2 regions of the Streptomyces sp. NPDC005811 genome follow, and region 1 is predicted to be linked to the other one. Evidence: riboswitches for the same ligand, from Rfam matches in the RefSeq annotation. Region 1 holds a riboswitch; the other holds the start of a gene.

Region 1 (7,305 bases):
GGTCTGGCGGACTTCACCCAGGAGGACCTGTTCGCCCAGGCGGCGGGGGAGGAGGGGGGCGAGGGGGCCGCGGAGGAGGTTCCCGAGGAGTCTGCCGTGCCGGAGGCCCGGGTCGGGCACCGGTGGAGTCCCGGGTGCGACGTGGTCCACGCGGAGCTGGGGCACGGCTGGGTGCAGGGGAGCGGGCTGGGCCGGGTCACCGTGCGGTTCGAGACCCCGGAGTCGGAGCCGGGGCGGGTGCGGACCTTCCGGGTGGAGGACCCGGACCTGGCGCCGGCGGAGCCGTTGCCACTGGTGCGGCGAAGACCGGACGGGGACGGTGGAGACGGTGAGGATGGCGGGGACGGCCAGGCCGAGCGGAGCCGCCCTGCCCCCGGTACCGCACTTCCGGAGCATGGAGGCGGACTCGGCGACACCGGATGACCGGCTGATCCGCCGGGCGGTCTCCGACCCGCATCCGGCCCGCGTCGAGCACGGCCGCCCGCTGCTCGACCGCGCGCGGCCGTCCGGCGTGCGGCGCGCGGCCCGTCCGGCGCTGGCCCTCTGCCCTCCGGCGTTCCGCCGCCCTCCGGCGTTCCGCCGCCCTCCGGCGTCCCGGCGCCCGGCGTTCCGCCGCCCTCCGGCCTCCGGCGTCACCGCCGGGATCTTGGGGGACTTGACGCGCAGAGCCGAAACTTCCGCCGGTGAACGAGTACCGCTCAGACCCCCTCGGGCAGTTCAGCGGGCGGCAGGTCCCCCAGAGCCACGCCGTGCAGCCCCGGCCGTCTACCTCCACCACGTCGGAAGCCTCCGCCGGGATCTTCGCTGCCGCGGACCCCTCAGTCGCGTCGGCGACTCCCGCCGCCCGGCCTCCCGCCGCCCGGCCTCCGGCTTTCGGCTTCCTGTGCCCGGCTTCCTGAGTCCCGCGTCCCGCCTCCCGCCTCCGGCGTCCCGCGAGGAAGTCAGCTCTCGTCCGTGCCCGCCAGGTGGCCGAAGTTGTGGTCCGGGAGGGGTGGAGGAGCGGCGATGTCCAGGCCGTAGTGGTGGTAGAGCTGGAGTTCCTGTTCCGGGGAGAGGTGCCGGCCGACGCCGAAGTCGGGCGCGTCCTTGATCAGGGCCCGGTCGAAGGGGACGTGGAGCGTGCCCTCGACCAGCTCGCTGGGCTCCAGGGGGACGAAGGCGTCCCGGGAGAACAGCCCGGTGCGTATCGCGGCCCACTCGGGCACACCGGTCGCGTCGTCGAGGTAGACCTCGTCGACGGTGCCGATCTTGGTGCCGTTGCGGTCGAACGCCTTGCGGCCGATCAGGTTGCGCGGATCGATGTCGGTCTGCACGGGCCCTCCTCTTGGTCGCAACTCATCCGTAAGCACTACAAAAGAACACATCGGGACGAGCGGCCACTCGAGCAGGCCTCTTGGACCTCGCTGGTACTCTGACAACGGCTGCTGACCCCGTGCGGGAGAGTCCTCCGGAGATCACCGGAGGCGCCGAAGGAGCAACTCCTCCCCGGAATCTCTCAGGCACACGTACCGCGCGGACGAGGTCACTCTGGAAAGCAGGACGGATGTCGACGGCGTCGACGGCCTCCGTCCTCACCGACGGTGAAAGCCGGCTGCCCCGGTGGCGGCCGGTGAAGCTCTCAGGTTGAGATGACAGAGGGGGAGGCCGTCCGGGCACCCGCGCCGTGGTGTCCTCGAAGGTCGCGTCAGACCAGGAGGCCTCAGACATGACCGCCGATCGCATTCCGCTCTCCCGGCTCGAACAGGGCATCCCCTTCGAGCAGCGTCACATCGGGCCCGACCAGGAAGCGCGGGCCAAGATGCTCGCGCACGTCGGCTACGGCTCCCTCGACGAGCTGACCGCCGCCGCCGTCCCCGACGTGATCAAGAACGCCGACGCCCTGGACCTGCCGGACGCGCGCACCGAGGCGGAGGTCCTGGCGGAGCTGCGCTCGCTGGCCGACCGCAACCAGGTCCTCGACTCCATGATCGGCCTCGGCTACTACGGCACCTTCACGCCGCCGGTGATCCTGCGCAACGTCATGGAGAACCCGGCCTGGTACACGGCCTACACGCCCTACCAGCCGGAGATCTCGCAGGGCCGGCTCGAGGCGCTGCTGAACTTCCAGACCATGGTCGCCGACCTCACCGGGCTGCCCACCTCCGGTGCCTCGCTGCTCGACGAGGGCACGGCCGCCGCCGAGGCGATGGCCCTGTCCCGCCGCATGGGGAAGAACAAGAAGGGCCTCTTCCTGGTCGACGCCGACGTGCTGCCCCAGACCGTGGCCGTGCTGCAGACCCGTGCCGAGCCGACCGGCGTGGAGATCGTGGTCGCCGATCTCGGTGAGGGCATCCCCGCCGGGATCGCCGAACGTGAGATCAACGGTGTGCTGCTCCAGTACCCGGGTGCCTCCGGGGCCGTGCGCGACATCAAGGCCGTGATCGACCAGGCGCACGGGCTCGGCGCGCTCGTCACCGTCGCCGCCGATCTGCTCGTGCTGACCCTGCTGAAGTCGCCCGGTGAGCTGGGCGCGGACATCGCGGTCGGCACGACCCAGCGCTTCGGTGTGCCGATGGGCTTCGGCGGACCGCACGCCGGATACCTGGCGGTGCAGGAGAAGTTCGCCCGCAGCCTGCCCGGACGGCTCGTCGGGGTGTCCGTGGACGCGGACGGGCACAAGGCCTACCGGCTCGCGCTCCAGACGCGCGAGCAGCACATCCGCCGGGAGAAGGCGACCAGCAACATCTGCACCGCCCAGGTGCTGCTCGCGGTCATGGCCGGCATGTACGCCGTGTACCACGGGCCCGACGGGCTGCGGACCATCGCCGCGCGCACCCACCGCTACGCCGCGATCCTCGCCGGGGGCCTCACGGCCGGCGGGTTCGAGGTCGTGCACGGCTCCTACTTCGACACGCTCACCGTGCGGGTGCCGGGCCGGGCCGGAGAGATCGTCGCCGACGCCCGCGGACGCGGGGTCAATCTGCACCTCGTCGACGCGGACCACGTCTCGATCGCCTGCGACGAGACCACGGCACGGGCCCAGCTGGCCGCCGTATGGGCAGCCTTCGGCGTGGACGGGGACGTCGAGGCGCTCGACGCGGCCGCCGGGGACGCGCTGCCCGAGGCGCTGCTGCGCTCCGACGCGATCCTCACCCACCCCGTGTTCCACCAGCACCGCTCCGAGACCGCGATGCTGCGCTATCTGCGCCGGCTCGCCGACCGGGACTACGCGCTCGACCGGGGCATGATCCCGCTGGGCTCCTGCACCATGAAGCTCAACGCGACCACCGAGATGGAGCCGGTCACCTGGCCCGAGTTCGGCCAGCTGCACCCCTTCGCGCCCGCCGAGCAGGCGGAGGGCTACCTCACGCTCATCCGGGAGCTGGAGGACCGGCTCGCCGAGGTCACCGGGTACGACAAGGTGTCGCTCCAGCCCAACGCCGGGTCGCAGGGCGAGCTTGCGGGCCTGCTGGCCGTGCGTGGTTACCACCGGGCCAACGGGGACGAGCAGCGGACCGTGTGTCTCATCCCGTCCTCCGCGCACGGCACCAACGCGGCGAGCGCCGTGATGGCCGGGATGAAGGTCGTCGTCGTGAAGACCGCCGAGGACGGCGAGATCGACGTCGAGGACCTGCGGGCGAAGATCGAACTGCACCGCGACGAGCTGGCCGTGCTGATGATCACGTACCCGTCGACGCACGGTGTGTTCGAGGAGCACGTCGCCGACATCTGCGCCCAGGTCCACGAGGCGGGCGGACAGGTCTACGTCGACGGCGCCAACCTCAACGCGCTCGTCGGGCTGGCCAAGCCGGGCCACTTCGGCGGTGACGTCTCCCACCTGAACCTGCACAAGACCTTCTGCATCCCGCACGGCGGCGGCGGTCCCGGCGTCGGCCCCGTGGCCGTGCGCTCGCACCTCGCGCCGTATCTGCCGAACCACCCGCTCCAGCCCGCCGCCGGGCCCGAGACGGGTGTGGGGCCGATCTCGGCCGCGCCCTGGGGCTCCGCGGGGATCCTGCCGATCTCGTGGGCGTACGTGCGGCTCATGGGCGGCGAGGGGCTGAAGCGGGCCACCCAGGTGGCGGTGCTCAGCGCCAACTACATCGCCAAGCGGCTCGAGCCGCACTACCCGGTGCTGTACACCGGCCCGGGCGGGCTGGTCGCGCACGAGTGCATCATCGATCTGCGGCCGCTGACCAAGGCGACCGGGGTGAGCGTGGACGACGTGGCGAAGCGGCTGATCGACTACGGCTTCCACGCGCCGACCATGTCGTTCCCGGTGGCGGGGACGCTGATGATCGAGCCGACCGAGTCCGAGGACATCGTCGAGCTGGACCGGTTCTGCGAGGCGATGATCGCCATCCGCGCGGAGATCGAGAAGGTGGGCTCGGGGGCGTGGCCGGCGGAGGACAACCCGCTGCGCCAGGCGCCGCACACCGCCCGGGCGCTCGGCGGGGAGTGGGAGCACGCGTACACCCGTGAGGAGGCCGTCTTCCCGGCCGGGGTGTCGGTCGCGGACAAGTACTGGCCGCCGGTGCGCCGGATCGACCAGGCCTTCGGTGACCGGAACCTGGTCTGCTCGTGCCCGCCGCTGGACGCGTACGAGGACTGATCGGCAGGAGGCGCAGGGCCCGTCCGGGTGCCGGACGGGCCCTGCGCCCGTTCTCCGGCTCAGGCCGTCGCCAGGGAGACCTCGGTGGCCTTGATCAGGGCGACGACGTCGGAGCCCACGAAGAGCCCGAGGTCGGTGGCCGCGTCCTTGGTGATCGCCGCCGTGAGCTCACCGCCGGCCACGGAGACCCTGACGACGGCCATGACCGTGCCGGTCGTCAGGCCGGTGATGGCACCCGGGACCTGGTTGCGGATCGAGAGGCCCTCGACGTGGTGCGTGGCGAGGGAGACCTCCGTCGACTTCACCAGGGCGCGGACGGCGGTGCCGGGGGTGAGGCCGAGGTCCTGTACGGCGTCCAGGGTGATGGCTGCCGTGAGGTCCTGTCCGCCGTCCAGACGGACCTGGACGGTGGCCATGGCCTCGCCGGGGTGGACGGCGGTGACGGTGCCGGGGAGCTGGTTGCGGATGCTCAGGGTCATGGGAACCCACGGTAGGGCCCCGAGTCCCTCATGCCGGGTATGCGTGAGTCTGTGCCGCTTTGACTGTCGCCCAGACCGCCGTGCCCGGGTGCAGATCCAGCTCGGCCGCGGCGACGGTCGTGAGGTCGGCGGCGAGCGGGAGTTCGCCCGTGAGGGCGGCCCGGATCTGGTCGCCGTGGGTCTCCAGGCCCGCGACCTCGCACCGCCAGAGGTTGCGGGCGCTGGAGCCCGTGGGGCGGTCGCGGTGGAGGGTGACCGCGCTCGGCGGGAACGCGACGAACACCGGCCCGGAGAGGATCTCCGTGGTGGTGATGGCCGGGCCGGTGTCCAGGCGCACGGCATGGCCGTCGGCGTGGCCGCGGTAGAGGTTCAGACCGACCAGCTGGGCGATGTAGTCCGTGCGCGGACGGCGGGCGATGTCCGCCGGGGTGCCCTCCTGGACGACCAGGCCCTCCTCGACGACGACCAGGCGGTCCGCGAGGACCATGGCGTCCAGCGGGTCGTGCGTGACGAGCACGGCTACCGCCTCGAACTCGGCCAGATGGCGGCGGAGCTGGGCCCGCACCTCCAGCCGGGTGCGGGCGTCCAGGGCGGCGAGCGGCTCGTCCAGGAGCAGCAGACGGGGGTGGACGGCGAGGGCGCGGGCCAGGGCGACACGCTGGGCCTGGCCGCCGGAGAGCCGGCGGGGCCTGGCGCCGGCGTGCGCGGCCAGCCCCATGCGGTCCAGCCACGCGGTGGCCTGGGCGCGCGCCTCCGCCTTGGTGGCGCCTTGGCAGCGCGGTCCGAACGCGACATTGTCCAGGGCGCTGAGGTGCGGGAACAGCAGATAGTCCTGGAAGACCACGCCGACCGGGCGGGCCTCGGGCGGGGTGCGCTCCAGGGCCGTGCCGTCCAGGCGGAGGTGCCCGCCGGTGAGCGGGACGAGACCGGCGAGGGCGCGCAGGGCGGTGGTCTTGCCGGCGCCGTTGGGCCCGAGCAGCGCCACGACGTCGCCGGGGGCGGCGGTCAGGGCGACGTCGAGACGGAAGGAGCCGCGGTCGACGACGAGGCGGGCGTCGAGGCCCTCGCCGGACAGGGCCGGTGACACGGCGGTGTCCTTGCCGAGCGTGGTCATGACGCGGTCATCCAGCGGTCGCGCAGCCCGGCGAGGACGGCGATCGACACGGCGAGCAGCACCAGACTGAGGGCGATGGCCGCCTCCGGATCGCTCTGCAGGGCCAGATAGACGGCGAGCGGCATGGTCTGGGTGCGCCCCGGGAAGTTGCCCGCGAAGGTGATGGTCGCCCCGAACTCGCCGAGGGCGCGGGCCCAGGCGAGCACGGCGCCGGCCGCGATGCCCGGCGCGATCAGGGGGAGCGTGACCCGGCGGAAGGCGGTGAAGCGGGAGGCGCCGAGGGTGGTGGCGGCCTCCTCGTAGCTCGGGTCGGCCGCCCGGAGCGTGCCCTCGACGCTGATGACCAGGAACGGCATCGCCACGAACGTCTCCGCGACGACCACCCCGGCCGTGGTGAAGGGGAGCGTGACGCCGAACCAGGAGTCCAGCCACTGGCCGATCACGCCGTTGCGGCCGAGGGCCAGCAGCAGGGCCACACCGCCCACCACCGGGGGCAGGACCAGCGGCAGGGTCACCAGGGCGCGGACCAGGCCGCGGCCGGGGAAGTCGGTGCGCGCCAGCAGCCAGGCCAGTGGCACCCCGATCACCAGGCTCACCGCGGTCGCCGCCGTGGCGCAGACCAGCGACAGCCGCAGGGCCTGCCAGACCTCGGCGCTGGTGAGCTGCTCGGGCAGGGTGTGCCAGGGCGCCCGGACGAGGAGCGCGACCAGCGGCAGGAGCAGGAAGGCGAGGCCGAGCAGGGCGGGCAGCAGCAGGGCGAGCGGGACGCCCGTGCGGACGCGGGCGCGCCGCGGGCCGCCCTCCAGGGCGTCCGCGGCGGCCTGCTTCACGGGTGGGGTCACGGCTGGAGGAACCCGGCCTCGGTGAGGACCTTCTGTCCGTCGGCGGAGCGGACCAGTGCGATGAAGGCCTTGGCGGCCTCGGCGTTGGGGGCGTCCTTCAGCAGGGCGATCGGGTAGTCGTTGATGGCGTCGGCGGACTCGGGGAACTCCACGCCCTCCACCTTGTCACCCGCGGCGTGCACATCGGTCTTGTAGACGACGGCCGCGTCCGCCTCCTTCAGCTCGACCTTCGTCAGGGCGGCCTTGACGTCCTGCTCGTAGGAGACCGGGGTGAGCTTG
Region 2 (7,305 bases), on a different contig from region 1:
AAGTTCTCCGACGCGATCATCTCGAGCGTGGACTGCTGGCGGTGCAGCTCGGCGTCGACCGCGGCCGCGATCTCCGGGTCGAGCTCGTGCAGGGGGGTGTTCAGAACAGTCATCTGGACGGTCATCCTCAGCCGGCGGTGTAGGCGGTGTACTCGTCGGCGGACAGCAGCTCCTCCTGCTCGCCCGCGACGCGTACCTTGAACAGCCACCCGCCCTCGAAGGGGGCGGAGTTCACCAGCGACGGGTCGTCGACGACGTCCTGGTTGACCTCGACGATCTCGCCGTCGACCGGCGAGTACAGCTCGCTGACCGACTTGGTCGACTCCAGCTCACCGCAGGACCCGCCCGCGGTGACCGTGGCGCCGACCTCCGGGAGCTCCACGAAGACGACATCGCCGAGCGCGTTGGCCGCGTGCTCGGTGATGCCCACCGTCGAGACGCCGTCCTCGGCGGCCGACAGCCACTCGTGCTCCTTGCTGTAGCGCAGCTGCTGGGGGTTGCTCATGGCCTGAATTCTCCTGTACGCGAGGGAGTGCTGATGAAGGGGGACCGCTCGGCGCGGGCGTGAGCAGCGCATATGTGCGCAGGGTCACGCGCCGGGCGGGGTCGGTCGCTACTTCTGGCGCTTGTAGAACGGCAGGGCCACGACCTCGTACGGCTCGTGGCTGCCGCGGATGTCCACACCGATGCCCTCGGTGCCCGGTGCGGCGTGCGCGGCGTCGACGTAGGCCATCGCGACGGGCTTGCCCAGGGTGGGGGAGGGGGCGCCGGAGGTGACCTCGCCGATCACCTCGCCGCCGGCGACGACGGAGTACCCGGCGCGCGGGATCCGGCGGCCCTCGGAGACCAGGCCGACCAGGACCCGCGGAGGGGCCGACACGGCCCGTTCGGCCGCCGCCTCCAGGGCCGTGCGCCCCACGAAGTCGCCCTCCTTCGCGAACTTCACGACCCGGCCGAGTCCGGCGTCGAAGGGCGTCAGCGACGTGCTCAGCTCATGCCCGTACAGCGGCATGCCCGCCTCCAGGCGCAGGGTGTCCCGGCAGGACAGACCGCAGGGGACCAGTCCGACGCCCTCGCCGGCCCCGGTCAGCGCCTGCCACAGCTCCACGGCGTGCTCCGGACGCACGAACAGCTCGAAGCCGTCCTCGCCGGTGTAGCCGGTGCGCGCGATCAGCGCGGGGACCCCGGCGACCGTGCCGGGCAGGCCCGCGTAGTACTTCAGGCCGTCGAGGTCGGCGTCGGTGAGCGACTTCAGGATGCCCGGCGACTCCGGACCCTGGACGGCGATCAGCGCGTAGGCGTCCCGGTCGTCGCGGACCTCGGCGTCGAAGCCGGCGGACCGCTCCACCAGCGCGTCCAGCACCACCTGGGCGTTGGAGGCGTTGGCGACGACCAGGAACTCGGTCCCGGCGAGCCGGTACACGATCAGGTCGTCCAGGATGCCGCCGTCCTCCCGGCAGATCATGGTGTAGCGGGCGCGGCCGACGCCGACGGAGGCGAGGTCGCCCACCAGCGCGTGGTTCAGCAGCGCGGCGGCCTGCGGCCCGCTCACCGTGATCTCGCCCATGTGCGAGAGGTCGAAGAGCCCGGCCCGGGTCCGCACGGCGGTGTGCTCGTCGCGCTCGGAGCCGTAGCGCAGCGGCATGTCCCAGCCGGCGAAGTCGGTCATGGTCGCGCCGAGCGAACGGTGCAGCGCGTCGAGCGCGGTACGGCGGGGTGGGTTACTGCTCATCGGACGGTCGTCTCCCAAGGCATGGCGGGCGAGGTCGTTCCTGCCCGTTCCTCCCCATCTGTCATCGGAACCTGAGAGGTTCGCCATGACCCACGAGAGGGGGCACGGCTTGCACCTTGGGTGGGGCAGCCGGAAGACGGCGGCCCGCTTTTCAGATGTGCCTCGCCCGCGCGGTAACGGTGCCTGAGAGATTCAAGGGAGGGACTTGCTCCTTCGGCGCCCCGGCGAAGACTGCTGCTGGGGACTCTCCCGCGCGGATTCAAACGGCCGGTATGCAGTTGGCGCGGACATCATTGCACGCCCACGCCCGATCGCGGCAGGCCGCATCTGTAACCGGCTTGTGTCTGTACGCGCACGAAATGGCGAGGCGCCGCGCATTACCTTCTCTTTACGCTCGATGGGGAGGAGGGACTTACCCGAACCCCAGGGGAGGACGATCACGGTGGACAGGACCACGGCGAGGACCACGGCATTCGCGACCACCTCGGCGCTCACGCTGCCCGCACTGCCCGCACAGCCCGCGGGCCGGGCCCGGGAGGCCTGCGGTCCGCGGACCGTCCCGGTGGTCCGCGATCTGCGCGAGCGGGCCGGCCACAGCCCGCACGGACTGCTCTTCGGCCCCCGCGACCTGGTCGTCGTCACCGGACTCCCCGGCAGCGGCAAGTCCACGCTGATGCGGCGGGCCGTGCAGGGCGCGGCGATCGACTCCCAGGACACCCGCGACCGCTTCGGCGCCCGCGCCCCCCGCTTCCTGCCCTACGCCGTGTACCGCCCCCTCGTCCGCGTCGCCCACTTCGCCGCGCTGCGCCGCGCCCTGCGCACCGGCGAGGGCGTCGTCGTGCACGACTGCGGCACCCAGACCTGGGTGCGCGACTGGCTGGCCCGGGAGGCCCGCCGTCGGGGCGGCACCCTGCACCTGCTCCTGCTCGACGTCACCCCGGACACCGCGATCGAGGGCCAGCGCGAGCGCGGCCGCGGCGTCTCGCGGTACGCCTTCCTGCGGCACCGCAGGACCGCCGCCCGGCTGGTCCGCGCCGTGGAGAAGGGCCGGCTGCCCGCGGGGGTCGGCTCGGCGGTGCTGCTCGACCGGGACTCGGCGGACGCCCTGAAGCGGATCGGGTTCACCGCATGAGCGTCCCGGACCGTCCGGGGACGGGGGAAGGCCCCCGCACACCCGCTAGCCTTTCAGCCACAACAGCGGTTCCCAGCAGGCGGTAGGCAGATGGACTTCCCCCCGGCGGACTTCCCGGTCTCCCCGGACTTCCCGGCGCAGGCACACCCCCATCCCCACAGCGGATGGCCCGGCAACGAACTGGAGGAGGTGCTCTCCGTCTCCCTCGGCGCGCCCGGCGCCGGCGCGCGGATCGTGGAGGTGCTCGGGCGCAGCTTCGTCTGGGTGCCCCTGCCCAACGGCGGCGGCCCGCACAGCGGCCCCCTCGACCTGCCCACCCTGGAGCTGGAGGGCCAGGTCTATGTGCCGGTGTTCAGCTCCGAGGAGCAGTTCCACCAGGCCGCCGGTTCGCACATGTCGTACACGATCGCCCCGGCGGTCGAGTTCGCCCGCGGGCTGCCCCCGCAGGTCGGGCTGCTCATCAACCCGGACGGCACGGTCGGCGTCCCGCTGCCCCCGGCGGCCGTGGCCGAGCTGTGCCGCGGCGGCCGCACGCTGCTGGACGGACCCGCGAGCGGCGGCCGGGTCCGCCTCTTCGAGCCCGACTGGCAGGAGGACCCGATGGAGTTCCTCGCCGCGGCCTCCGCCGAGTTCGAGGCGACCGGCGTGGTCCTCACGGCCCGCCGCTGCCTCGCCGCCGTCGAGACGGCCGACCCGGTCATGTTCGTGGGCGTCGAACTCTCCCACCTGGACCCCGAGGTCCGCGAACTCCCCCTGGACGCGCTGGGCCGCGCGATGGGCGCGACCCCGCCGAACTGGCCGGTCAGCCTGATCCTCCTGGACATGGCCCAGGACCCGGTGGCGGAGTGGATGCGCGATCGCATACGGCCGTTCTATACGAGGGGCCACTGAGCCACTGAAGGGGCGCGGGGCTGTATCGATATGCGGCTCCGCCGCGGGGCGCGAAGAGTGACCACCCACCCGCACTCGCCGACGCACCACCGGCCCGGGGGCGGCAGGCGCTTAAGCTGTTCACAGACGCGGGGCAATTCATGAAGAAGGGGCGGTTCAGGTGAGCGCCAGCGGCATCGCGACCGGACAGGTCGAGCACATGCTGCGCCAGGTCACGCCCGGGCGCTACGACGCCTACGAGGCCCTCCTGCGCGCGCTCGCGACCCCCGCCTCCGGCCAGGTCTGGATGCTCCTGTGGCACGGCCAGGCCGGCTCCCCGGACGCCCAGTACGGAAACATGGAGGTCGACGGCCACGGCTACGCCCCCTGTGTCACCTCCGCCCAGGAGCTCTCGGCGAGCGGCTGGAACCGCGGCTACGAGGTGGTCGACGTGGTCGACGTGGCCCGCACCCTCTACCCCGACCACTACGGCCTCTGGCTGAACCCGCACGCACCGGGCGGCGGCGTCGGCCTCCCCTGGCTGGACCTGCGCCGGATCGCCACCGGCCTGGACCGCCATCCCGCCGGCCCCCTGCGGCTGTCCGAACCCGGCATCGAGATCCCCCAGTTCTACGCCCTGCTCGCGCAGAACGCCCACCGCACCCCGGCGGTCCGCGCGCTGCGCCGCGCCTGGGTGCAGCCGGCCCTGGGCGCCCCCTACCTGGCCATCGGGCTCGACGTGTACGACACCTCCCCGCCGGCCGTGGACGCCGTACGGGCGATGATGCAGCAGTCGATCGGGGCCGTACCGGACGGGCTGCCGGTGTCGACGGTGGCCATGACCGACGAGCACGACCCGGTCGTGATGTGGATGCGGGCCGGCGCGCGCCCGTTCTACGACCGTGAGGCCCACGTTCCGGCCGCACCGGCGCAGGCTCCCGTCGGCGGTTACGGGTACCCGCCCGCCGGCCGGTACTGAGAATTGGTCAACTCTGTGGACTCCTGAGGGTTGACGGCCGTTGATCTTCGCGCGTAGATGACGGCGATTCAGACCGCTTCCGTCGGGTGTGTCCGAATAAGTCGCCGTCCGCCCCCCGTTACCCCGCGTCCGGATAACGGAACCTCCATGGTCGCATCACGTTTACGCATCCTTTCGTCGCCAACTCTGGCTACAGATCGCCAAAGCGTTGAAGACTCCCGGTCCAGGGGACTTCGTCCCTGTGTACGACGGACTGAAAATGCCGCTACAAGCGGCAAGTGCGCGCCGGTCACCGCCGGTTGAGAGGGGTCCCTGCCAGATGACGGCACCATTGCACGAGCCGACCGCGGAAGCGGCCCCGAGCGCGGCTGAAGAAGCGGCGGTCGCCACCGGCGGCGCCAAGGCCGTACAGGGCCGTTCCCTGGGCCGGATCGCCTGGGAGCGCCTGAAGCGGGACAAGCTCGCCCTGACCGGCGGCATCGTGGTGCTTCTGCTCGTCGTGGTCTCGCTGCTCGCCCCGGTCATCACGGGCCTGCTCGACCAGGACCCGAACGAGTACCACGAGAACCTCATCGACCCGCTGTTCGGCACCCCGACCGGGTCCCTCGGCGGCATCAGCGGCGAGCACCTGCTGGGTGTCGAGCCGGTCAACGGCCGTGACATCTTCGCCCGCATCCTCTACGGCGCCCGGATCTCGCTCCTGGTCGGCTTCCTGTCCGCGGTCGTCGCCGTCGTCCTCGGCACGATCCTCGGCATCCTCGCCGGCTTCTTCGGCGGCTGGATCGACTCCGTCATCAGCCGCGTCATGGACGGTCTGCTCGCCTTCCCCCAGCTGCTGTTCATCATCGCGCTGGTCTCCGTCATGCCGAACGACCTGCTGGGCCTGACCGGTTCCAGCGTGCGGGTGTTCGTGATGATCCTGGTCATCGGATTCTTCGGCTGGCCGTACATCGGACGTGTGGTCCGCGGCCAGACACTCTCCCTGCGTGAGCGCGAGTACGTCGAGGCGGCCCGGTCCCTGGGCGCCGGGCGGCTGTACATCCTGTTCAAGGAGCTGCTGCCCAACCTCGTCGCCCCCATCGTCGTCTACACGACGATGATGATCCCCACCAACATCCTCACCGAGGCGGCCCTGAGCTTCCTGGGTGTCGGCGTCAAGCCGCCCACCGCCTCCTGGGGACAGATGCTCTCGAGCGCGATCGACTACTACGAGTCGGACCCCATGTACATGGTGGTCCCGGGTGTGGCGATCTTCATCACCGTGCTGGCCTTCAACCTCTTCGGCGACGGCGTCCGGGACGCGCTGGACCCGAAGGCGTCCCGCTGAACCGCAGTACCCCCCGAACCGCCGCAGTACAGCTCGCAGTACAGCCCGCACGACTGCCGCACCCCCAAACGTCCCGTGGCACCGACACGGGGTCTCTCATCAATCCGGAGGATCCGAGATCGTGACTACCCAACGCACCTCAGGGCGGCGGAAGCAGGCATTTGCCGCTGCCGCCGCGGTCGCCGCGCTGCTGACCACGGCGGCGTGCGGCGGTGGCGGAAGCGACGACGGCGGCAAGGGTTCGAGCACCGGTGCCGCCGGCTTCGACGCCGCGAACAACAAGGTCGCCCAGGCCTCCCTGGCCAAGAAGGGCGGCACGCTGAAGTTCGGTGGCGCCCAGGACGCCGACTCGTGGGACACCACGCGCGGTTACTACGGCTTCATGTGGAACTTCGCGCGCTACTACAGCCGCCAGCTGGTCACGGGCAAGACGGAGCCGGGCAAGGCGGGCGCCACCCTCACCCCGGACCTCGCCACCGGCCTGGCCAAGGTCACGGACGACGGCAAGACCTACACGTACACCCTGCGTGACGGCGTCACGTGGGAGGACGGCAAGCCGATCACGTCCAAGGACGTCAAGTACGGCATCGAGCGCGTGTGGGCGCAGGACGTGCTGTCCGGCGGCCCCGTGTACCTGAAGGACGTCCTCGACCCCAAGGGCGAGTACAAGGGCCCCTACAAGGACTCCTCCGCCGACAAGCTCGGTCTGAAGGCGATCGACACGCCGGACGACAAGACCGTCGTCTTCCACCTCCCGCAGGCCAACTCGGACTTCGAGGAGATCCTGGGCCTGGTCTCGGCCTCCCCGGTCCGCCAGGACCAGGACACCAAGTCGAAGTACGGTCTGCACCCGTTCTCCTCCGGCCCGTACAAGTTCGCCTCGTACAGCCCGGGCAAGGAACTGACGCTGGTCCGCAACGACAAGTGGAGCCAGGCCTCGGACCCGATCCGCAAGGCCTACCCGGACAAGATCACCGTCACGTTCTTCTCGGACGCCAACCAGCTCGACCAGCGTCTGCTCAACGGTGACCTCGACCTGGACATCAACCAGACCGGCATGTCGCCGCAGGGCCGCACCACCGCCCTGAAGGAGCACAAGGCCAACCTGGACAACCCGGTCTCCGGCTACATCCGTTACGCGGCCTTCCCGCAGAGCGTGGCGCCGTTCGACAACGTCGAGTGCCGCAAGGCCGTCATCTACGGCGCCGACCACGTGTCGCTCCAGACCGCGCGTGGCGGCCCGGTGGCCGGTGGCGACATCGGCA

What was found. Region 1 has a riboswitch for glycine ahead of gcvP (aminomethyl-transferring glycine dehydrogenase). Riboswitches for the same ligand answer to the same signal wherever they lie in the genome.
Region 2: another riboswitch for glycine. It lies ahead of gcvT (glycine cleavage system aminomethyltransferase GcvT); the one in region 1 lies ahead of gcvP (aminomethyl-transferring glycine dehydrogenase).

The regions. Positions count from the first base shown of each region.
Region 1 is NZ_JBEXXK010000024.1:9,918-17,222, forward strand. It holds gene ABZ490_RS25225 (DNA polymerase IV) at 1-423, shown strand, start outside; gene ABZ490_RS25230 (PRC-barrel domain-containing protein) at 942-1,313, opposite strand; glycine riboswitch at 1,426-1,521, shown strand; gene gcvP (aminomethyl-transferring glycine dehydrogenase) at 1,706-4,591, shown strand; gene ABZ490_RS25240 (TOBE domain-containing protein) at 4,651-5,070, opposite strand; gene ABZ490_RS25245 (ABC transporter ATP-binding protein) at 5,099-6,184, opposite strand; gene modB (molybdate ABC transporter permease subunit) at 6,181-7,026, opposite strand; gene modA (molybdate ABC transporter substrate-binding protein) at 7,023-7,305, opposite strand, start outside.
Region 2 is NZ_JBEXXK010000016.1:196,188-203,492, reverse strand. It holds gene gcvH (glycine cleavage system protein GcvH) at 128-505, opposite strand; gene gcvT (glycine cleavage system aminomethyltransferase GcvT) at 614-1,732, opposite strand; glycine riboswitch at 1,894-1,994, opposite strand; gene ABZ490_RS19510 (AAA family ATPase) at 2,175-2,864, shown strand; gene ABZ490_RS19505 (enhanced serine sensitivity protein SseB) at 2,955-3,755, shown strand; gene ABZ490_RS19500 (enhanced serine sensitivity protein SseB C-terminal domain-containing protein) at 3,916-4,713, shown strand; gene ABZ490_RS19495 (ABC transporter permease) at 5,033-6,040, shown strand; gene ABZ490_RS19490 (ABC transporter substrate-binding protein) at 6,162-7,305, shown strand, end outside.